2 regions of the Salegentibacter sp. BLCTC genome follow, and region 1 is predicted to be linked to the other one. Evidence: riboswitches for the same ligand, from Rfam matches in the RefSeq annotation. Region 1 holds a riboswitch; the other holds the start of a gene.
The links. A riboswitch is a leader RNA that binds a small molecule or an ion and turns the genes downstream of it on or off. The one in region 1 is predicted to bind thiamine pyrophosphate.

Region 1 (8,233 bases):
AATCAAATCAGCTTAAAACAAAAAGCCATTTTTGTAGGAGCAATTACCGGTGTTTTACTGCTATTCCACAAACAAATTCTTGGGGTAATGAACCTTGGAAATTCTCAAAACTTAATCGCCGATTTTCTTTCTTTTACCGAAAATAGGGCAAAAGATTTAGACAATGCCACTTCGGGCGTACCCATGACCGAATACTCAATAGTAGAAAAATTCTTTACCTTCTGGTTTAGGCCCCTATTTTTTGATGCGCCGGGAATTCTTGGCATAATTGTATCAATAGAGAATTTAATCTATTTGATATTGTTTGGTAAACTATTTAAAAAGAGTTTCTTTGGGTTTCTAAAAACCGCTCCGGCAAACGTAAAATTGAGCTTAATCCTGTTTTTCACCAGCTCATTCGCCATGACCTTTGTAATGTCTAATTTAGGAATCATCCTAAGGCAAAAATCAATGATTATGTATTTCTTGTTCTTTGTAATCTATTATTTTATGGCTTACGAAAAAGATACTGTTTTTAGATTAAAGCAAGAAGTGACCGGGAGAAAAACCATAACCAAAGCAGCTTAGTGCTTCTATGGATTTGAAGGGAATTTAAGAACCTAAGATTATTAATTATTCTTTAAGTTCATTTTTTATAGCTAAAATAGCTGTTCTTGTGATGCTGAATATACTGAAGTTGTTCTTTATTATTGCCAAACGACTCGAAGCTTTTATTGTTTAGGCACAGTATCATTTAAAGAAATAAATAGATTAGCAGGCTTACCGCTGATAACAACAAAATTGGTAATCATCAACGATTTTCACAAGCTTTAAAAAGTTCATTGAATTTCAAGGAGTTAAATTTCCTTGAAACTCTACTGAAAAATTAAAAATCCTGAGATTAAGAAGCCAACATTCTAAAAAGCTCCTCGTCTATTTTTGCATTTATATTTCTATGGTATTTATTGAGTAAGTTGGCTATTAATTCTCCTATGGCATCCTGACGGTCTTCAGATTTGCTCATAAACTGAATCTTTCCCCATCCGCGAATATCGCAAACCATCATTCCCTTGGCATCCCAAATAGTTTGATTTCTATGGTCATAATTAACCGGAAATTTCAAGGTATCTAACGCTAAATTGTTTTTTTCACTTAAATTCATGAGTATTTTTTTTACTATTATTTTAAGCAAAATTAATCGCAAACAAACTGGTATAGGTTAATTAAAAATTAAACCTTAGCACCTGATTTTTAAGTGAGTGTTAAGTTGAATTTCAAGCAAATTACCCCAGGACAAAACTCTGAGCTTACCTGGTAAAAATATGGTGTTGTGTGGCGGTAAAATAATCGCAAAACACCTGATTTAAAGGCTCGTTATTCCTACTTGCTTTAACTCCCAAATAGGGATATATTTCAATTATACTTTTTGACAGGTTTTTTACCGAATCTGACGCCGAAATATGTACTTCTTCCCTATATTTTTGATGAATCTCCACCTCACATCTAATATTAGACTCTATTGTTTTTGCAAACCCGGCAACTTTTGAATTAGATACAGAGAGTATATTGGCCAAAGACTCCAGGCTTTTATTCATTTTAATTTTATGTGCTTCAGCCAGGAAATGTTCTGCCATACCAATATAATTCACCCAAAGTGTTAGGTCGGCAAATACCGAAAAAGGAATTTTAAAAATATCCTGCGGCTGGTGAAACTCATTATAGATAAAACTGAACCGCTTAGAGACCAAAACATCCTCAACGATAAAGGAGTGAGTGCTTGAAGCTTTTAAACCCATACTATTCCAATCTTTCACTATGCTAACTTTTTCCCGGGGAATCACAAAAGACAGAACTTTTGGTGAACCATCCTCATTCTTTACAGCTTTACCATGTTCGTGAATTTCGGCATTTAAAGTAAAATGGCTTAGGTACTCTGCACCGGTAGCATAACGCCAGGTACCAGATACTTTATACATATCCCCAATTTTTACAGCTTTGCCAAAAACACCTCCGCTACCTCCTAAAACAGGAGCTTTAGAACCTTGAAATATTTCGCCTGCCGCTTGCGGTTTTAGGTTTCCAATAAAATAATTGGCACCACTACAAAGTGTAAGTGTCCAACCCAGGCTACCATCAATTCTTGCCAGTTCCTGAAGCCTGGAAAGTCCTTCAGAAAGCAAAAGTTCAAGTCCTCCGTAATTTTTGGGTACCCAAATGTTCCAAAGATTCTCTTTGGCCAGCCAGTTTAAAACTTTTTCCGGAAAAATGTCTTTCCCTAAACACAATTTGGTAAGCTCTTGGTGCGGTTGTATCATGAAACAAAAATTTAGAAAATTAAATTCATATTCTTTAAAATGGATTGCAAATTATAGGGTTGTTTATTATGCTGCTAATTGCGCCTGCTTGGTTTTAACAATTTTTCGCCATTTAAAATAGCCCGAAGTTCCTACAATAAACAAGAAAACTGTTAATGCTGCATACACATATAAATCTTTATAAATAAGCAATGGGATAGAAATAATATTGCTAATATTCAGGAAAATCCAGTTCTCCATTTTTCTTTTGGCCATGAGCCACATGCCTGCCCAGGCAAATGCACTCACCCAGGCGTCCCAAAAAGGAACATCAGAATTGGTATAAAAACGCAGCCAATAACTCATTAAGCTAAAACAGCCTATAACAATTCCTATGGCTTTTACATATTCTAATTTACTGGCGTAAGAAATTGGGGTTTCCTCCTTTTGGCGACCAAATTTCCAAAAAAACCAGCCATAGATACTCATCACCAAATAATAAAGGCTTAAAAGAATATCGGCATATAATTTTGACTGGTAAAGAACATAGAGGCCTATTAGGATAGAGGCAATTCCGAATAAATAATTATGGATATTGTTTTTTCTTGCCAACAGTACCTGCACCACTCCAAAAGTAGTCCCCAAAGCTTGCAACCAAACAATTTTTGTAAAGAAATCCTCTATCATGGTAATTTAATTTTACAATGAAATGAGGTGGTGAGATAACTAAAATTGCAGAAATACAATATCAGCATTGAAAAATCCCTTCGCTGGCATTATCCAGATCAGGTTCAGAGTATAATACATCTGGGACAAAGCCCAAAGAAACATTTTAGAAAATGAATCTTGATTCGAGAAAAAAATTAATCTCAAATGTCGAGTAAAACTCCCTGGGTATCATCTCAGCCTGCCTTAAAGCAAGCACCCCATTTCAGGCACAAAGCTATAGCTTATTTATGAAGATTTAGTAGTATTTGTGGTTTAAATAAATATAGAATTTCGTCAGAGTTTATACAGACAATAAATAGCTTATTAAATAGCCTTCCAAGCTTCTTAATTTATACACCCGGAAGGCTCGTTTCCTATTCGAGTATAATAAATTCCGATCGGCGGTTTTCCTGATGCTTTTCTTTACTACAGTTCACTCCGTTTTTACATTCATTTAAAAGCCTCTCTTCTCCATATCCTTTTGCCTTTAACCTATTTGCATCAATATTGTTTTCTATAAGATATTCCATGGTAGACTTCGCCCTTCTCTCAGACAGCTTTTTATTATAGGCATCAGAGCCCCTACTATCAGTATGCGATCTAATCTCAATTTTTAACTTTGGATACTTTTGCATAACGGCAAGAAGCTTCTCCAGTTCTACCCGGGCATCTTTTCTTATATCCCATTTATCAAAATCGAATAAAATATGCTTAATGTTTAGCACTTTGCTAATATCGGTTCCCGGGACTAAAGCTAAGCTGTTACGCTTCAACTGAAAATCGATTTTTTGTGCTTCTTTTTTTCTTTCACTTATATGATCCCTGGCATCAAAGTTTTCCTTTTCGGCACGAAGCCTATAAGAATTAAAATAATTAGCTACCACACTATAATTCCCTTCACTATCGGTTTCTACCAATTTATAGACACTATCATCATCTTTATATAGGGTGATGGTAGTATGGGGAATAGGCTTCATTGTTCCTTCTTCCTTTACCTGCCCTGTAATAGTAGCTTTATAGAAATTTACTATTTCTGAGTTTTCCTTAAGAAAATAGATATCAGCATAAGCAAAATCTCCATTATTTGTACGATTGGAACTAAAGAAACCGTTTTTGGTTTGGGTATCAACACCAAACGAAAAGTCATCGGCATAAGAATTAATTGGTTCCCCAACATTCAATAAATCTCCAAAGCCGGGGTTTTCTATCTTAATATAGAAAACGTCCAATCCTCCCAATCCGAAATGCCCGTCAGATGAAAAATATAACTCGTTGTTTTTAGACACAAAAGGAAAAGTCTCTTTACCTTCTGTATTAATTTTTGCACCTAAATTCTCGGGCTCTCCCAACTCACCTGTTTTTAGGATTGCAACCCTATATAAATCTGAATTGCCAAAACCTCCGGGACGATTAGATGAGAAATAAAGGTATTTTTCCTCACTATCCAGTGCCGGATGCGCCGTAGAAAAGGCATCACTATTTATAGCCAAATCTTCGGGCTCCTGCCATTTGCCATCCTTTTTTCTTGTTCTATAAATCTTTAAATATTTGCTCTCGGATTTATTTTTGGCATCTGCATTGTTTTTTGTGAAGTACATGGTTTCGCCATCTTTACTTATCACTGCAGAAGATTCATGGAATTTCCCGGAAATACCTCTTTTTAATTTTTTGGGCTTATTTAATACCGAATCTTTGTTAATCGCTACCGAGTAAAGATTAAGAAAGCTAAGTCCGTCCCAGGCACTTTTTCTCTTTACAAAAATCCCGGTATCCCTGGTAGAGGCATAGATTAAATCTCCATCCTGATAGAAATGCCCAAACTCAATTCCACCAGAATTAATTTTGTTTAATTTTTTGATACGATACCTATCAGAATTCTTATCTATTAATTCTAAATAATCTTCAGCACTAAGTTCGACGCTAGAAGACTGTGTCCCGCCATTTTTACTTTTAAACAAATTATAATAATGCTTCGCTTTCTCATCATTCCCGGTTGCTTTTAAAGCCTGGGCATACCGCCTTAGATAGGATGTTTCCTGATCTTCTTCAAAATCAAACAACCTTTCATACCAGCTAACGGCATCATCGTAGGCTGCATTGAAATAATAAGAGTCCCCCAGTCTTTGAAAAAGTTCTTCAGACTCAAACCCCTTTTCAGCAACCTCCAAATAAATGTCGCGGGCATTAATATATTCATATTCATTAAAAGCTTCATTAGCCTTATCCAGTTTCGCCTCCTGGGCCATTACCGTGGAAGTTGAACACAAAAAGAAAAATATATACAGGTATTGAAAATTCTTAATCATAAAGTGGGCTATTAACTAATTAAAAGAATCTTGGGTTAACACTATTACGCACGCGTGTTCCTAATTCAAATCTTAGAAAGATCTCATGAGAGCCGGAGTTATACCTTTGTAAAGGCGTAGTGTCATAATCGTAAGCATAACCAATCATAATATTATCTGAAACATTAAATCCGGCAAGAGCACCTATAGCAGCATCCCAGCGGTAGGAAGCTCCCAGGCTAAAACGATTATAAAGTTGGAAATTGGCTGAAACATCTACGGCCAAAGGCGCCCCTGAAACCGCTTTAACCAAAAAAGCAGGTTTTAATTTTAAATCCTTATTTAAGTTAAAAACATAGCCTCCAATGGCATAAAAATGTAATTTCTCTGTAGCTGTTGAAACAGCGATTTCATCATAATGCTCGGTTTCAAGCATATTTGGGGTTGAAACTCCAAAATACCACTTCTTTGAGTGTAGGTAAAAACCAATTCCTACTACCGGAGAAGTAAGGTTTCTATTTATAAGGTTCACGTCGTTTGGATTTTCGATATCCAATTTGTTAACATCAAGGCTAAACATATTGATACCTGCTTTTAAGCCGAAAGAAAGTTTTGTTTCCGGATTAAAAACGGGAATTGAATAAGAGAAATCGGCGGTTAGAATATCTTCCGAAGAAGGCCCAATACGATCACTAATAAAACTTAGCCCTACCCCTACTCGTTTAATTCCAATTGGGGAATTAACAGAAAAGTTAAGAGTTTCAGGAGCTCCTTCAAGCCCTACCCATTGGTTACGGTACATCCCAAATGTACTCAACATACCCCTGCTACCTGCATAACCCGGATTAATACTAACCGTATTATACATATACTGGCTATATTGAGAATCTTGCTGGGCATTTACCTCCTGGAGGCAAACAACAATACTACACAGTAAGAAAAAAAGTATTCTTTTAATATTTATTCCCATTCTATTTTTTTTACTCGATAATTGAGGTTTAATTGTTTCGAAGCCTGCCTCGAAACCACAAATAATTTCCTGGCCAATCTCCCGGAAACTTCTCCCGGGATATCCATTAATTAATTAGCATTTAGGTATAAATAACCTGCCTTTTTAAAGGTGTCTATTTCTTGGTTCCCTACTGAATAATCAAATTTGAGTATGTAGAAATAAGTACCTGAAGGCAATTGTTCATTTCCATTAACATTAAGTCTTCCGCGGGAGTAGCCATCAAACAAATCTCCCTGTTCCCCATAATTATCAGTTTCAAAAACCTTCACACCCCATCTGTTATAAACTTCTACTGTAATATTCTCTGTACATGTATTAGAAGCTCCAGAGGTTATAGAGAAATAATCGTTAACTCCATCGCCATTTGGAGTAACTGCATTATAAACTGCAATTTGACACGGAATTACACTTACTTCATTGATTCTTGCCAGGGTAAAAACGCCAAATTTATCTACCATGGTAGAAACAGTTTGATTGGCATTATTAACTATTCCTCCTTCATCTACCCATCTATTCTCCATTTCATCCCATCTTACAATATGAATTGCTTCTTCCCGGGGTGTGGCCAGAATCTCTGAAGGCGTGGTTTCATCGTTCCACGAAAGACTGATGAATGTTTCTTCTGAATCGCCAATATTCTCTATAGCCCAATACTCGTTCTTATTAATTATTTCCACGAATTCTGAACGTAAATCGTGTGGATATAAAGCATCGCTATTCTCCAGGTAGTATTTAGCTTCTACAATACTGTTGGTGTTTTCCATTTCGGCTGTACCTGCAAACCGGTAAAAGCCTCCATCCCCAATTGGAAACTTAAAATCTTCGGTTCCATAATGAATTACATGACCATCTACATGACTGGCATTAGAGGTATTGGTATGGCCTGCAGTTTCGCCAAAAGTGAAGCTTCCACCGTAATTATCATTATCTACAACCCCCTGAAAAAAATTGGACTCCCCGGCTATGTGTATATCGCCAGATAATTGGAAGGGAGCAGCCTCACTGTTATTCTCAAAAATGACATTGTAAAAGTAACTTGCTTCCCCTCCAGAAATTTGCTGCAGATTATTCCCGGTAAACCGGGTTGTACCGGTTTCACCATAAAAATCTACAACACCATCATTGTTAAAATGACTGTAGATAAATGATTCGCCATCGTTATAAAACTCAGCATATTCTAAGTTGTTAAAACGCTCTACTGTTGAAAACTCAGTACCCTCACTTACGTAGAGTGTTCCTTTGTTGCTTGTTTGAGCAATAACCGCCAAAGGAAAGACAAGTATTATAAGTATTAATAAGCGCATAATTTAAGGTAGATTAATATTAAAAATATGCCTGCCATTGATACCAGGCACATTAGATATTCAAATTCTTTATTTTTTGCTATTCTATTTTTCATTGTTTGAAAAAACATTCAGCATCCAAAAGCTCCGGTCCCCATTAGCTTCATTCTAAGTCCAGGCGGGTTGATCTCTACATTTATATTCATAATTTATAGAGAACAGGAGCAATAGATATATCTAGGTTGTTTTTTTATTACCACGGGCAGCATATTGCCTATGTATATAAAATCGGCTATTCCAGATATTAAAAATGTGGTATCTCTTACCTTACTTAAGAGAGAGATATTCTTCCGATATTCATAAAAACCCTTAGCCATACATATGTGCTTTAGAATATTCATTAGTTTCTTGCTTTTGAAGGCAACATAGGATTGGTGATTATTAAACAGGATGTCTTATTTTTCCCACTACCATAGCCCGTCATAGTAGTAGCTCCCACTACGTTTTGTGTTCCAGTAATCGTATTTGTACCTGTGGAGTTCCATGGAATATTATTAAATTCGTTATCATTGATTAAAACCAAAGGAAACAACGGCCCTCCCGAAACTTTACTTGCATAGAGGGCTACCGAGCCAGTAGGACCTATAACCACCCGTATAAGAGGGGCTGATG
Region 2 (8,233 bases), on a different contig from region 1:
AATAGGCTCTGCCCCCATTTTGGAAGAAACAAATATCATTGCAGCCACCCAACATAGTTTTGATTATTTGAAAAGCAGAAGTTCAAAACTTATAGCGTTTAGCATTGATGTTCCCGAAGGAAGCATACCTGTAATGCTAAATCAGCAGCTTTATAGTTGGACTATAGAGAACCTTGTAAAAAACGCTATAGATGCTATGCGCGGAAAAGGAAAATTAAACATCAGCATTCAGGAAGATCAAAAATGGGCACATATTTTCATTAAAGATACAGGCAAAGGGGTAGAAAAAAATAAATTCAATCTCATTTTTGAACCCGGCCATACAACCAAAAAACGAGGTTGGGGCCTTGGTTTATCTTTGGCAAAAAGAATTATTGAAAGCTACCACCACGGTAGGATTAAAGTAGCAGAAAGCGAAATCAACAAAGGCACTACTTTTAAAATTTCGCTTAGAAAAATTTAGAATCCAGAAAGCTTTTCCCGGAGATTTGTGGGAATTGCGCAACTCCTGTTTTTATTAAAATCGTAACATACCACCACATCTTTAGCCTCGGCACAAACAGCGTCTTCTTCATCTAGAATTAAATGTTTTAAGCCGAAACTGCTATTCTTAATAAAATCCAGTTTAGTTTTTACAATGGCCTTACCGGGATAATACAGCGACTTTTTAAAATCACATTGGGTTGAAACCAACATAGTCCCTATATTGGTTTCTTCATACATTTTGTAAATCCCCGACGCTTCCCAGAAATTTACCCGGCCAGATTGCAGATAACGCATAAACGAAATATTATTTACATGCTTATACATATCTAAATCGCTCCAATCTATTCTTAATTGGAGCGTTAATTTATAGTCTTCAATCTTCATTACAGGTTCACGTGAATAGAAGATGCCAATTTTTTAAACTCCTCGTCTTCCATTTTAATACTTTTAGAGAAATCCATATCGCTCATCGAGTTAAGCGGAATAAGGTGTACGTGTACGTGCGGCACTTCCAGGCCAACCACTGCCATTCCAACGCGTTTACATTCTATTGTTTTCTCTAAAGCAATAGCTACTTTTCGGGAAAAACGCATCAATTCCTGATACACCTCTTCTTCCAGGTCAAAAATCTTATCTACCTCTTTCTTCGGAATACAAAGAACGTGGCCTTTTGCATTAGGGTTTATATCCAGGAAAGCCAAAAACTGACTATCTTCTGCTACTTTATAGGCAGGGACTTCACCTTTTACAATTTTTGTAAATAAACTAGACATAATACATATTGAATTAGTTGGTTATTTTAATAAATATAAAATCCTTTTCACAAAAACCTGGTTAAAGGTATTGGAAAAGGATTTTTAAAACTGTTAAAACTGAAAATCTACTCTCTCCAGATCTCCAGAACCTTAAATTTCATAGTACCACTTGGCACATCAATCTCTGCGATATCACCAACTTCCTTGCCCAATAAACCTTTTCCTATAGGGGAGTCTACTGAAATCTTACCCGCTTTAAGATCGGCCTCACTTTGAGCTACCAATTTATATTTTACTTCCGCACCATTGGTTTGGTTCTTTATTTTTACATGGGAATGTACCAGCACTTTCGAGGTGTCTAATTGAGACTCGTCTATAACCCTTGCATTTGCAACCACTTCTTCCATTTTAGAAATCTTCATTTCTAAAAGGCCCTGTGCTTCTTTTGCTGCATCATATTCGGCATTTTCACTCAAATCTCCTTTATCCCGGGCTTCGGCAATAGCTTCTGAAGCTCTTGGCCTTTCTACATCACGTAAATGGTTTAGTTCGTCTTTCAATTTTTTAAGCCCCTCTTTCGTATAATAAGATACTTTGCTCATAACTACATCGTTTATATAAATAGAAAAAATCCCATAACGCGACGGGATTTAATTAACAAATATAATAAATTTACACCTTGAAAACAATAATATTATTTAGCGAAATATTTATCGATCTCATGAAAAAAAGGCTTATTTTACTTCTATTTTCAATATTTTTTAGCGCGTGCTCCCCAAATGATGATAATTCGCATAACAACCCTAACCTTATCAATTTAAATTTTAGGCTTCAGCTAAATTTAGATTTCCCAGAATATAATGATCTTCAATATCCCGGTAATAGCTTTGTAACTTATAACCAGGGCATACGTGGTGTTGTGGTTTACAACATAAACAATACGCAGTACACTGCTTTCGAGCTAAGCGACCCTAATCATCCGCCAAACAATTGTTCGGCCATGACTGTTGAAGGGGTAGTTGCTACCTGTAATTGTGAAGATGCCAATGCTTATAATATAATTACGGGCGAATTACTGGAAGGTGATGGAAAGTATTCTATGAAGCCTTACCGAATTGAACGCCGCGGAAACAACATAGAGGTTTATAATTAAAAACCTCTCCCCTCCCATAAAAAAGAAGGAGAGAGGCGACAAACAAATTAAAATTTCAAGGTAATTCCACCTAAAAGGTTAGTGGTAGCTTGCGGATAATATCCGGCACCATCAAGGGTTTGCACCCCGGTAGCAGTATCTGGGTTTTCTATATTAAATGTATAGTAATAGCCGTTAGACACATATTCTTCTCCAAAAATATTATTAACCAATCCTGTAAAAACCACTTCTTTAAAGAATGGTGCATTTCTCCAGGTATACTGAATATTAAAATCGTTCACAAAATAAGCATCTAGCTTAGATGTTTCAACTTCAATATTACTCATATATTGCTCGCCTACATATTTTGAAAGAAGGCTTAATTCAAGCCCGTTTACCGGTAAATAGCTAATTCTGTTACCCCCTACTACAGAAGGAGAGAAAGAGATATCTGTATTGCCATAGTCTACGAGTTCCCCATCCCAGGTAGCTACAAAATCTTTATTTTTATTTTGACTTAATGCCAGGTTTGGCCTTAGCACTACTTTTTCTGAAAGCCTAATTACCGCATCTATTTCCAGGCCTAAACGATAGCTGTTTCCACTATTTTCCCGAATAAAAGCACCTACATCATCAATACCACCGGTAAGCACCAATTGGTTTTGATAATCCATATAATATAAATTGGTATTTAATTGAACCTTCGGGCTATTATATCTCCAACCTAATTCATAATCGTTTAATTCCTCATGTTCCGGATCTCCGTTTTCATAATCGCTTCTTCTTGGCTCTCTATTGGCACGGGCATAAGAAAAGTAGAATTGATTTTGACTGTTCAATGCATAGGTTAAACCTGCCTTAGGATTAAAGAAGGTAAAAGAATCGTCTATAAGAAATTCGGTTCCTTCAGATAACATTCCCTCAGTTTCATAGTCTATGGTTCTAATTTGCATATCTAAATATCCGGCCAACTTCTCTGAAATTGCATAGGTTGCCTTTCCGTAAAGGTTGAAATCTGTTTTTGTTCCCACGTTTTCATAATACGGCTCATAAGGGTCCTTATTTTGGGCAAAACGAGTATAGATTACTTCGCCAAAGTGATCGCCGATATATCTATTCCAGGCACCACCAAAATTAACATCCCAATCTGCATCCTTATAATTTAACCCAAAAGTGGTTCCATAGAAATCATTATCCAGCCATTTAGTCCCTACAAGGTCCGATGTACTAACCTCCTCACCATTAGCCTGAAAATTTGGAAGTCCAAATTCATTTAAAGTGGCATCTTCCTCATATTCTTCATAATAACCACGACCATAGGTATAGTGGAAAGCCAGGTTAGAAGACCAGTTACTGCTATATTCCTGGTTCCATAATAGCTGATAATGATCTTGTTTATAATTATCGGTTTGATTCTCGTAAAATTTAGTATTTCCTTCCTCATCGGTATATATTCCGGCAGGATTATAGGTTCGGTCGTTTTCAAGGGTTTCCCCATCTATACCGTACCAGGCCTGGTAAGTTCTTTCACTTCCGCCGAAAGTTATAGCCTTAACCAGTGTATTTTCGTCTACATACGTGGCTTGTAAAAAGTAGGATTTTAAATCGCTGCTGGCCCTATCTATATAGCCATCGCTCTTAATTTGTGAAGCCCGGCCGGCAATTTCCCAGTGATCGTTTAATAAACCTGTACTAAATTTAAGTGTATGTTTATGGGTATTAAAAGAACCATAACTATTAGAAATTTCGGCATTTGCTTCTTCGCTATAAGCATCGGTTAAAATATTAAGACTGGCGCCAAAAGCTCCTGCACCATTGGTAGAGGTTCCTACTCCTCGCTGCAATTGTAAATTTTCTACAGAAGAAGCAAAATCTCCCAGGTTCACCCAAAAAGATCCAAGGCTTTCAGCATCATTATAAGGAATACCATTTATAGTTACGTTTGTACTCGTCGTTCCACTTCCCCGTACTCTAAGTCCTGTGTATCCAACACCGGCACCAGCATCACTGGTAGTAACCACATTGGGCATATAGTTCATAAGAATAGGAATATCCTGTCCCAGGTTTCTGTCTTCAATCTCCTCATTGCTAAGGTTGCTATAAGTTATGGGGGATTGTGCGTTCACCCTTAAAGAAGATAGGAAAACCTCATCCAGAACTTCCTGTACGTCTGCAAGGTCTACATTTAGGGTTTGATCTTGATTGAGTTCTACGTTTAAACTTTTTTGGTTTCCGTAAGAAAATACAAGCTGGTAATCACCTTCTTTAAGCTCCAGGCTATATTTCCCATTTTCGTCGGTAGCGGTTCCTTTGCCCGATTCTACGGCATAAACGGCAACACCCTCTACCGGGGTTTCCCCACGGGTAACCTTACCTTTTAAAATGTGGGTTTGAGCTAAAGCCTGCAATGAAATAAGGCATAGGCCACTAAAAAATAATAAAGATTTCATTCGTAATAAATTATTTTACGAATAAAAGGGGCTATTATTCTTTGGTTTTTGAATTAAATAAAAAATCCTGAAATTGCCCACCGGTGTTTTGGCATTTTCAGGAGTACATACTTTTTACGCTTTCTGCGTATGTCCCTTGGCAGCATTACCCGCCCAGGTTCTTTGGGTATGATCTCAGCCACACTTAAGTGGCACCCCTTTGAGATTGGCCGCAAATGTATAAAGCTTTTATGGATATACCATACGTTTTAGGTCTATAAATTTATCGTTTAAAATTAATTCTACAAGCCCAACTGAGGCCACCTTAGCTCAAAAAATTAAGAACACTCAATTGCCGGTATCGTTTCGTATAAATGGCGTAATTTTGGTGACAAGAAATTTATGCGAAATACAAAACGATCAATAACTTATAAAGTAATTAGCGGCTATCTCTTAATAGCCGCATTAGCTGCTGTTGCTGTTTGGCTGGTATGGAACCAGGTGGTTGCTTTTAGCCAGGTTTCAGAAAAAAACAACAATAACAACGAACAGCTTTTTATGCTGAGCGATATCACCACCAGCTTATATGAAACTGAAAATTTAAGCAGGCAGCTTATTCAAACCGGAAATGAAGCAGGCCTTGATAAATACCAAAGTCAAATAGACAGTATAAAACTTAATATTAATAAGTTAAAAACCGGTTATGCCGATAGTTCGATAAAAAATGAACTAGATAGCATCAAAAAATTACTTTCTGACAAGTCTACCAACCTTCAGGAATTATATGAATTAAGAGAACAACAGCGAAATCAAAACTATTACTCACAGGTTTTAACCGAATTAAAAAAAGTAGATCCTTCTTTTGATGATTATAATTACAACCAACGTTTCTCTAATCTGGAACCACACCAACGAAGGCTATTAATTAGATTGCTGGAATATTCGCGTGAAGACAATGCCGAAAAACTCACCAACCGAACAGCCGATTCTATAATAGGTTCTGTTAGAAATGTATTAAGTGAATTGGAAATTGCTACCAGGCGTTTTCAAAATACTGTAGATAAAAAAGAACAGGAATTTCTGGAAAATGATATGATTATTAACCAGCAATTGCGCCGTTTACTGGGGAAAATTGAATTAGAAGAGCGGGAAGCCTCCATACAACGGGCAAAAGTTTCCCAGGATATGATAAAAGAGAGCTCTCAAATTTTCATAATTGCCGGAATAGTAAGCTTCTTAATTATATTATTATCACTTATTTTTATCATTAAGGATATCACTAAAAGTCAGCAGTACCGTAGCCAACTGGAGGAAGCCAAAGATTTTGCAGAAACCTTATTAAAAAGGCGGGAACAATTTATGGCCGCCATTACCCACGATTTAAGATCGCCTTTAAATACGCTTATTGGCTATACAGATCTTATTGAAAAATCTTCCTTAAACACCAAGCAATCGCATTATATAGACCAGGTAAAAAAATCGTCTAGCTTTATTTTGCATCTGGTAAATGATTTATTAGATCTTTCTAAACTGGAAGCAGGAAAAATGACGGTGGAAAAACTACCGTTTAATCCGGCTAAACTCATAGAAGATACGGTTTACAATGCTCTACCGGCTCAAAGAAATGAAAATGTATCTATCGTTTTTCGGGCTTCTAAAGCTTCAGATACGCAAGTTCTTAGCGATCCATTTAGAATAAAGCAAATTATTGCCAATTTAATTACCAACGCCTATAAGTTCACCAAAGAAGGTGAAATTAACATCCAAATAGACCTTAAAAAGGAAATTGAAGACAGTTACTGCCTTGTTATTTCAGTAAGAGATACCGGTATTGGTATTTCAGAAGAAAAACAAGATGAGATATTTGAAGAATTCTCACAGGAAAACACAAAAATAGAAAAAGCATACGGCGGAACAGGACTTGGACTTGCCATTACAAAAAGCTTAATTGAGTTGCTTAAAGGTGAATTAAAGCTAAAGAGTGAACAGGGTAATGGTAGCGAATTTATAGTTTTTCTCCCGGTTAGAAAATTGGCTACTGAAACTATTAAAGAGCCGGAAAAATTAGCTACACCAGAATTACCTGACCTTACCGGCAAAACAGCACTCATTGTAGACGACGAACCCTCCCAGCTTTCCTTAACACGTGAGTTGCTAAAATCTATGGGAATGCAATGCGATAGTGCATTTAATGGAAATGAAGCTCTGGATAAACTGAAAACCCGAAACTATTCTTTGGTATTAACCGATATACAAATGCCAGAAATGGATGGTTTTGATTTAATTAAAAATATAAGGAAAAAGTATAAAACCGGAGAGTTACCTGTTATTGCCTTATCGGGAAGAACAGATGTTGATGTAGAAACATATAAACTGGCCGGATTCAACAAAAGCCTTTTAAAACCCTACAAGCCAAAAAAACTTCAGGAAAGTATTGCCGATATTTTTAAACTGGAACTTAAAAGCAAAATAAATAATAACCTACAACATTCTAAGAATAATCACTATAACCTTCAGGATATTTATGATTTTTCGGCTGGAGACCAAGAAGCTGTTCAAAGTATTTTAGAGGCCTTTATTGAAAGTTCCAGGTCACAAATAGAACTTATTGCACTGGCTCGCAATGAGAATAATTTTAAGGAAGTGGCCAGATTAGCGCATAAGATGGCACCTATGTTAAAGCAAATAAAGGCAGTACCCTTAGCGAAAAAACTAGAGAGATTAGAACAGCATGAAGCTTTTACAAACCAGGAGTTCAAGGAGTTGAGAACCGGCATTTTAAGCCTAATGAAAGAACTCGAACAGGAAATTAAAGTTTAATATTATACTGTTTTAGTTTGTTGTAAAGTGTTTTACGATCTATAGAAAGTAACCTGGCAGCTTTACTCTTATTTCCTCCAGATTTTTCCAAAGCATCTAAAATTAACTGCTCTTCGTTTTTATTTTTAAATAGACCATATTCGGTTTCTGTATTCGTATGGTTTGCCGTTGCAATTTCATGTGGTAGCACTTTAAGAGGTATCATCTCGTCCTGGGTAAGCAATGCTGCGCGCTTTACCATATTTTTTAATTCCCTTAAATTCCCGGGCCAGTTATAGTTCTTAAAAGCTTCTATAGCACTTTCGGTAAAACCTATCACATTTTTCTCCAATTCGGTATTGGCCTCATCCAGGAAATATTCTGCAAAAAGCATTAAATCTTCTTTACGCTCCTTTAGAGAAGGAACCTTAATTGAAAATTCATTTAACCTATGGTAAAGATCTTCCCTAAACTCACCATCTTTTACAGCTTGCGCAAGATCTTCGTTAGTAGCGGTTATTACCCGAATATCTACATGCAACTCATTATTGCTACCTACGGGTTTAATTTTTCTTTCCTGAAGAGCCCTTAATAATTGAACCTGTAATTCATAGCTTAAATTACCAATTTCA

Region 2: linked by a shared signal. The riboswitch ahead of GUB10_RS10555 (TonB-dependent receptor domain-containing protein) and the one ahead of pnuC (nicotinamide riboside transporter PnuC) in region 1 are both predicted to bind thiamine pyrophosphate.

The regions. Positions count from the first base shown of each region.
Region 1 is NZ_WYEW01000011.1:3,574-11,806, reverse strand. Features, by position in the region: gene GUB10_RS13495 (hypothetical protein) at 1-567, shown strand, start outside; gene GUB10_RS13490 (hypothetical protein) at 881-1,141, opposite strand; gene GUB10_RS13485 (acyl-CoA dehydrogenase) at 1,287-2,294, opposite strand; gene pnuC (nicotinamide riboside transporter PnuC) at 2,361-2,960, opposite strand; TPP riboswitch at 3,019-3,212, opposite strand; gene GUB10_RS13475 (OmpA family protein) at 3,356-5,287, opposite strand; gene GUB10_RS13470 (type IX secretion system membrane protein PorP/SprF) at 5,307-6,236, opposite strand; gene GUB10_RS13465 (gliding motility-associated C-terminal domain-containing protein) at 6,347-7,582, opposite strand; gene GUB10_RS13460 (DUF11 domain-containing protein) at 7,962-8,233, opposite strand, start outside.
Region 2 is NZ_WYEW01000007.1:199,250-207,482, forward strand. Features, by position in the region: gene GUB10_RS10530 (HAMP domain-containing sensor histidine kinase) at 1-463, shown strand, start outside; gene GUB10_RS10535 (thioesterase family protein) at 460-870, opposite strand; gene GUB10_RS10540 (HIT family protein) at 870-1,259, opposite strand; gene greA (transcription elongation factor GreA) at 1,367-1,843, opposite strand; gene GUB10_RS10550 (hypothetical protein) at 1,963-2,394, shown strand; gene GUB10_RS10555 (TonB-dependent receptor domain-containing protein) at 2,442-4,823, opposite strand; TPP riboswitch at 4,938-5,032, opposite strand; gene GUB10_RS10560 (hybrid sensor histidine kinase/response regulator) at 5,205-7,622, shown strand; gene GUB10_RS10565 (sigma-54 dependent transcriptional regulator) at 7,612-8,233, opposite strand, start outside.